DNA from 3 places in the Geodermatophilus sp. SYSU D01105 genome. Region 2 is predicted to be linked to each of the others. Evidence: riboswitches for the same ligand, from Rfam matches in the RefSeq annotation. Region 2 holds a riboswitch; each other region holds the start of a gene.
What was found. A riboswitch is a leader RNA that binds a small molecule or an ion and turns the genes downstream of it on or off. The one in region 2 is predicted to bind cyclic di-AMP.
Positions count from the first base shown of each region.

Region 1: another riboswitch for cyclic di-AMP. It lies ahead of ACI79I_RS17210 (M23 family metallopeptidase); the one in region 2 lies ahead of ACI79I_RS09345 (C40 family peptidase).
Region 3: another riboswitch for cyclic di-AMP. It lies ahead of ACI79I_RS20585 (aggregation-promoting factor C-terminal-like domain-containing protein); the one in region 2 lies ahead of ACI79I_RS09345 (C40 family peptidase).

Region 1 is NZ_JBJGYR010000018.1:26,119-28,370, reverse strand. Features, by position in the region: gene ACI79I_RS17215 (MFS transporter) at 1-1,017, opposite strand, end outside; cyclic di-AMP (ydaO/yuaA leader) riboswitch at 1,322-1,485, shown strand; gene ACI79I_RS17210 (M23 family metallopeptidase) at 1,497-2,252, shown strand, end outside.
Region 2 is NZ_JBJGYR010000008.1:54,669-56,920, reverse strand. Features, by position in the region: gene ACI79I_RS09350 (OmpA family protein) at 1-856, shown strand, start outside; gene ACI79I_RS09345 (C40 family peptidase) at 905-1,417, opposite strand; cyclic di-AMP (ydaO/yuaA leader) riboswitch at 1,431-1,555, opposite strand; gene ACI79I_RS09340 (hypothetical protein) at 1,908-2,078, shown strand; gene ACI79I_RS09335 (D-2-hydroxyacid dehydrogenase family protein) at 2,125-2,252, shown strand, end outside.
Region 3 is NZ_JBJGYR010000025.1:35,745-37,996, reverse strand. Features, by position in the region: gene ACI79I_RS20590 (LLM class flavin-dependent oxidoreductase) at 1-686, opposite strand, end outside; cyclic di-AMP (ydaO/yuaA leader) riboswitch at 895-1,043, shown strand; gene ACI79I_RS20585 (aggregation-promoting factor C-terminal-like domain-containing protein) at 1,282-2,163, shown strand.

The DNA.
Region 1 (2,252 bases), on a different contig from region 2:
CCAGCGCTCGGCGACGACGGTGGCCTGCAGCAGCGTCCCCGCGCCGCGCGCCGCCCCCGCGAGCACGGCCGCCGCGACGAGCAGCGCCGGTGGACCGGGCAGCCCGGCGAGCAGTCCGATGGTCGCGGCGGAGGCCAGCACGATCACCAGCGCGCGCCCGGCCGGCGAGGTCCGGACGCTCAGCGGCGCGTACCCGAGGCGGCCGAGGAGCTGCCCCGCGCCGAGCAGGCCGAGCGTGGTGGCCGCCAGGGAGCTGGAGAACCCCCGGCCGGTCAGCAGCGGGATGAGGGTGAGGCTGGCCGCGTAGAGGCCGAAGGCGGTGAGCGTCAGCGCCCCGGCGAGCAGCAGGAACCCCGCCGTCCGGACCTCCGACGGGACCCGCCGCCGGCCCTCCGCCGCCGTCGCAGGTGGGCGCGCCCACGCCGCGGGGAGGGCGAACGCGTGCAGCGGGACGGTGACGGCGGCGAGCACCGCGGCCAGCACCAGGTACGTCCCCCGCCAGGAGAACGCCGCCAGCAGCGCGTCGGTCAGCGGCGCGAAGACCGTGCTGGACAGGCCCGCCGCCAGGGTCAGCGCCGTCAGCGCCCGGACCCGGTCCTCCCCGTACCACCGGGCCAGCGCGGTGAACGCCGCCTGGTAGAGCACCCCCGCCATCGCCACCCCGGCGACCAGCCACGCCAGCAGGAACCAGCCGTAGCCCGGCGCCAGGGCGATGCCCACCGTCGCCGGGACGGCGAGCAGCGATCCGGCGGTCATCACCCGGCGGGGACCGCGCCGGTCGAGCCAGTGCCCCACCGGGATCCCGGCCAGCGCCGAGACGACCAGGCCCGCCGAGAACGCCGCCGACGCCGTGGGGGCCGACCAGCCCGTGTCGGCGGTGATGTCGGCGAGGGCGACGGGGAAGGCGTAGTAGAGGACGCCCCAGCTGGTGATCTCGGTGACGCAGAGCGCGACGAGGCCCCGCTGCCGGCCGCGGCGTGTCGCCGGCGTGTCGGGCCGGCGTGTGCGAGATCTCACCCCGGCCGCCCGGCACGGCTGCGCGCGCGTGCGGGGACCGGCGCGGGGCGCTGCCGGCCGGTCCGGGACACGGTCCACGTCTACCGGAGTCCGCGCAGGTGGGCGACGGGGTGCCGGGTCCTGACGGCAGGTACGGTCGGTGATCACCGGCCCGCGGGCACCCGATCACGGCGCGTAGCTGGGGGTCGCCCGATCGGGCAAGCAGGCGCGCCGTGGGCGTTACCCGATCGTGACCGGTCCTGCGCGGCGTAGTAGCTTTCCCGACGGCCTTGCCGGGCTCAGCTCCTCGGGAACCGAGGGCCTCGGCCAGGCCCCGCCGAACCGCCGACGACCCCTCCGGGTCCAGGCGGACCGGGGACCCACCGAACTCCTGGGGTGAGTCCTGCCTGCGCCTGGGGACGCAGGGAGGTAGGGCGCCGTCCGGCCCGAACCCGTCAGCTAACTCGGTAGGCGGTCGCGAGGATGGGAGAACCGTCGCCTTGGCGACCCTGCACCACCTGAACACCGAGCCCCGCCGTGCGCCGTCACCGAGCCGCCGCCTGCGCTCCCCGCGCCGGACCCTCGTCGTCGCCGCCGCGCTGGCCGGCCTGCTGGCCGGCGCGCCGGCCGCGGTCGCCGCCCCGAGCACGCCCGCCTCCTCCGAGCAGGACCAGCTGGCCGCGCAGGTGGCCCGCATCCAGGAACAGGTCGCGGCCGCCGAGGAGCAGCTGCAGCGGATGACCGTGGAGGCCGAGGCGGCCGCCGACGCCGCGCTGGTCGCCCGCGCCGAGCTGGCCGCCGCCCGCGCCGAGGCCGAGCGGACCGCCGCCGAGCTCGCCGACGCCCAGGCCGCCGTCGCCGGCGCCGAGCAGGCCATCGCCGACCTGGGGCGTCAGGCCTACATGGGCGGCGACACCCGATACGGCGACGTCCAGATGCTCCTCGACGCGCAGAGCCCGACCGAGCTGCTGCAGCAGGCCGCCACGATGGAGGTCATCGGTGACCACCGTGCCGCCCAGCTCCAGGCCTTCCTGACCGTCGAGCAGCGGGTCGAGCAGGCCGCCCGCGCCGCCGAGGACGCCGTCGCCCGGCGCGACGCGGCCGCCCGGGCCGCCGACGAGGCCGAGGTCGCCGCCAACGCCCACCTCGCCGAGGCCCAGGCCGAGTTCGACGCCCGCTCGGCGGAGAAGGCCTCCCTGGAGGAGCAGCTCCGCCAGGCGGGGGAGCGGCTGCTGGCCTCCCAGGGCGCGGCCGAC
Region 2 (2,252 bases):
CGCAGAGATCGAAGCGCTCCGTGCGGAGGACGAGGAGACCGATCTCCTCACGGCTCTGGACGAGGCAGCGCGCAGCATCTCGGCCGTGGAGACGCCGCCCCGGACGATCGTCGTCGTCGACTCAGGGCTCTCGACCGTGGCGCCGCTGGACTTCACCCAGCCCGGCCTGCTCGACGCCGACCCTCAGGAGATCGTCGACAACCTGGTGGCGCTCGATGCCCTGCCGGACCTCGGCGGAGTCAGGGTCATCCTGCAGGGAATCGGTGACACGGCCGAGCCGCAGGAGCCGCTGAGCATCGCGCAGCGGAAGAACCTCGTCGCCATCTGGAGGGCGATCAGCACCGCCGCCAATGGGGGCGTTGAGCCCGAGGTCGAGGACACGCAACTGAGCCGGGAGCTCCTCGATGAGGAGCTGCCGAGAGTCACGCCTGTACCGGTGCCCGAGGGGCCGGTCTGCACCAAGGGCACCATCGTGCTCACCGGGGCCGATGTCGCCTTCCGGCCGGACTCGGCCGAGTTCGTCGACGAGGAGGCGGCCGAAGCTGTGCTCCGGCCGATCGCCGAGCAACTACGCGAGAGCGGTGCGACCGCGACCTTGACCGGTACGACCGCCAACGTCCAGGGCATCGAGGGACAGCGGCGACTCGGCCTCGATCGCGCCGAAGCCGTGCGCCAGGTGCTGGTCGACCTCGGTGTCCCGGCCGGCGGCCTGACCGCTGACGGCGTCGGGAGCGAGTTCCCCGGCTACGTCCAGGACCACGACGCTGAAGGCAACCTGCTCCCGGGTCCGGCGGCGCAGAACCGGAAGGTCATCATCACGCCGTCGATCGGGACCGCGGGCCTGGCCTGCGACTGACGGACGGTGCCCCCGGCCGTCCCTCAGGACGGCCGGGGCACCGGTGCGTCACGCGACCCGACGGGCCCCGACGTAGCTCGGCATGGAGTCGAGGTTCACGACCTTGACCGGCTGGCCGGCGGTGGAGGCGTGCACCATCTGGCCGTTGCCGATGTACATGCCCACGTGCGAGACCGGGCTGTAGAAGAACACCAGGTCACCGGGCTTGAGGTCGGACTTCGCCACCGGCGCGCCGAAGGTCGACTGCGCCCGCGAGGTGCGCGGCAGCTCGACGCCGGCCGCCCGGTAGGCGAACGTCGTCAGCCCCGAGCAGTCGAAGGCGTTGGGACCGGTGGCGCCCCAGCCGTACGGGTCGCCCTGCTGTGCGAGGGCGGTGTCGACGGCCTTCTGGGCGGCGCCGTTCGGGGCGGCGGCCGCAGCGACGGCGACGGCGCCGGAACCGGCGTCACCGGCGTCAGCCTGGGCGGTGGCCGGAGCGAGGGTCACGGCGGCGCCGGCGACGGCGGCGATCGCGATCCCACGGAAAGAACGGCGTGCGAAAGACGTGCGTGCAGTCGTCATGGACGACGGGTTCTCCTGTTCTCCACGGCCGCCTACCGGGTTAGCTGACGGGTTCGGACGGGGGAGTCGCCCGGCGCGAGATGCGCTTCACCCCAGGGATGCGGTGGGTCCCCGGTCCGGGCGCGGCGTTCACCGCGTCCGGTTCGGCGTAGTCCGGCCGGTGTCACGCGGTTCGGTGACGAGAGGCCCGGCAGGACCGCGGACGACCGTAGGAGAGCGCGACGGCCCTCGCAGGCGGCCGGACGGTCGCGCGACGGCGGCGTGTCCGGATCGCGACACGCCGCGCTGACCACCGGGGACTACGGAGCGCGCAGGAATGCCATGGATGCGTTTCCGCAGGTCAGCGGCTTGGGACCAAAGTATGTGAACGGCGGAGTGTTCTCACGCGGCGTGACGTCCGTATCGCGGACAGCAGCCGGAACCCGGGGGTTGGCGCAGCCGTTGGGCGGGCACGACAAGAGACGACCGAGAACGAGGAGGGACACACCCCATGGCCGGAATGATCCGGAAGCTGGTGGCGTCGGGGATCGCGGCGAAGGTCATCCAGGAGGCCCGCAAGCCGCAGAACCAGGCCAAGATCAAGGAGTTCATCGCCAAGATGGGCGAGCAGAACAAGAAGCGCGGCGGCGGCAAGGGCTACGGCCGCGGCCCCGTCCACTGACGGCTCCGCTGGGGAGCCCCCGTCCGGCACCGGGCGGGGGCTCCCGGTGAGCCCCCACCGGGTCGCCGTCCTCGACGACTACCAGTCCGTGGCGGCCGAGTTCGCCGACTGGTCCCGCGTCCCCGGACCGCTCGACGTCGTCGCCTTCGCCGACCACCTCGACGACGAGGACGC
Region 3 (2,252 bases), on a different contig from region 2:
TCGGCGGAGCCGTGGCCGTGGTGCTCGAAGCGCCGGCGGTAGAACTCCACCATCCGCTGCGTGTGCTCCTTGGGCCAGAAGATGTGGTTGGAGAAGAAGCCGTCGCCGTAGTAGGCGGCCTGCTCGGCGATCTGCGGGGAGCGGATCGAGCCGTGCCACACGAACGGCGGGACGCCGTCCAGCGGGCGCGGGGTGGAGGTGAAGCCCTGCAGCGGGGTGCGGAACTGGCCGGACCAGTCCACGACGTCGGAGTCCCAGAGCCGGCGCAGCAGCGCGTAGTTCTCCACCGCCAGCGGGATGCCGTTGCGGATGTCCTGCCCGAACCACGGGTAGACCGGCCCGGTGTTGCCGCGGCCCAACATCAGGTCGACCCGGCCGTCGGCCAGGTGCTGCAGCATCGCGTAGTCCTCGGCGATCTTCACCGGGTCGTTGGTGGTGATCAGGGTGGTCGCCGTCGACAGCTGCAGGGTGCTCGTCCGTGCCGCGATGGCGGCCAGCGTGGTGGTGGGGGAGGACGAGAAGAACGGCGGGTTGTGGTGCTCGCCGAGCGCGAACACGTCCAGCCCGACCTCCTCGGCCTTCTGCGCGATCGTGAGGATCGCCTTGATCCGCTCACCCTCGCTGGGCGTGCGCCCCGTCGTGGGGTCGGTCGTGATGTCGCTGACCGAGAAGATCCCGAACTGCATCTCGTGCTCCAGGTGGTTGAGAGCGCAACTACTGCTGCGTGCAACGGTCCCACGGCCGGGGTATTCCGCCGCGGCCGGCACTCCCGCGCGAGGTACCTCACGCAACGGATGTGACCCCTGGGATTGTCACGGCACGGTAACGGCCCCTACGGTGAGTGCGTCCGGTCGGTCGTGCGTCCCCATCCGGGGAGCCTGGCCGGACGCCGCCGAGTCGTGTCCGCCTCCCGTGGACGCGAGCCGGGGACCCACCGCAGTCCTGGGGTGAGTCCTGCCCGCCGAGCCCCGCTCGGAGGGCAGGTAGGGCACCTTCCCGCCCGAACCCGTCAGCTAACTCGGTAGGCGGCCACGGAAGGAACGGAGAGCATCCGCATGCCTCGCCCACGGGCCCTCGCGGCTCGCAGGGACTCCCGGCCGCGCGCACCTCGCGCCTCCTCCCCGGCCCGCCCGTCCCGCTGACCGCGAACCGCCGGCGCCGCGCGTCCCTCCCGACCGCCACCGGCACCTCCCGACGTCGACCGCCGCACCCCGGGCTGACCTCACTTCGCTGAGATCCGGCTCGTGCGCGCCCCCACGCCCCCGGAGCACACGAACCCCCATGACCTCCCGCACGTCGCAGTTCCCGCGTCCCGCCGACGCCGACGCCCTCACCGGCGAGCCGGCCACCGCCGAGCTCGCCGCCGCCGAGCCCGCCACCGCGGAGCTCCCCTCCGCCGCTCCCCGTCGCCGGCTGCGGCTGCCGGCCCGGGGTCGCCGGCCGGCGATCCTGCTGGCCACCGCGGCCGCGGGCGCCATCGTCGTCAACGTGCTGACCACCGGTCAGCCGGCCGCCGAGGCCGAGACCGCGACGGTCAGCGCCTCGATGAGCGTCGCCGAGCAGCTCGGCATCACCGCCGACCCCGCCACGGCGTCGGCGCCCGACCTCGCGCCGCTCGAGGGCCTCACCGCCTCCCGCAGCGAGCGCGAGGCGGCGCAGGCCAGCGCCGCCCAGGCGCAGGCCGCGGCCGACCAGGCCGAGCTGGAGCGCCAGGCCGCCGAGCGCGCGGCCGCCGAGCGTGCCGCCGCCGAGGCCGCTGCTGCCGAGCAGGCCGCCCGGGAGGCCGCCGAGCGCGCTGCCGCCGAGCAGCAGGCCGCGCAGGCGGCCCGGGCTGCCGCCGCCGCTGCTCCGGCCGCGGCCGCCGCCCCGGCGCGCAGCGGGTCCTTCAAGGACTACGCCATGAGCAAGGTCGGCAGCGCCGACCAGTTCAGCTGCCTGGAGAAGCTGTGGGGCAAGGAGAGCGGCTGGAACCCCAACGCGCAGAACCCCTCCAGCACCGCCTACGGCATCCCGCAGTTCCTCGACTCCACCTGGGCCGGCACCGGGATCGCCAAGACCTCGGACGGCTACCGCCAGATCGACGCCGGCCTGATCTACATCGAGGAGCGCTACGGCTCCCCGTGCGGGGCCTGGTCGCACTCGCAGTCCACCGGCTGGTACTGAGCCGACACCGCGCGCGTCCCGGACGCGCACTGCACGCCGAGAGCCGCACGCCTCCCCGGGGAGGGGTGCGGCTCTCCGCGTCGACGGGC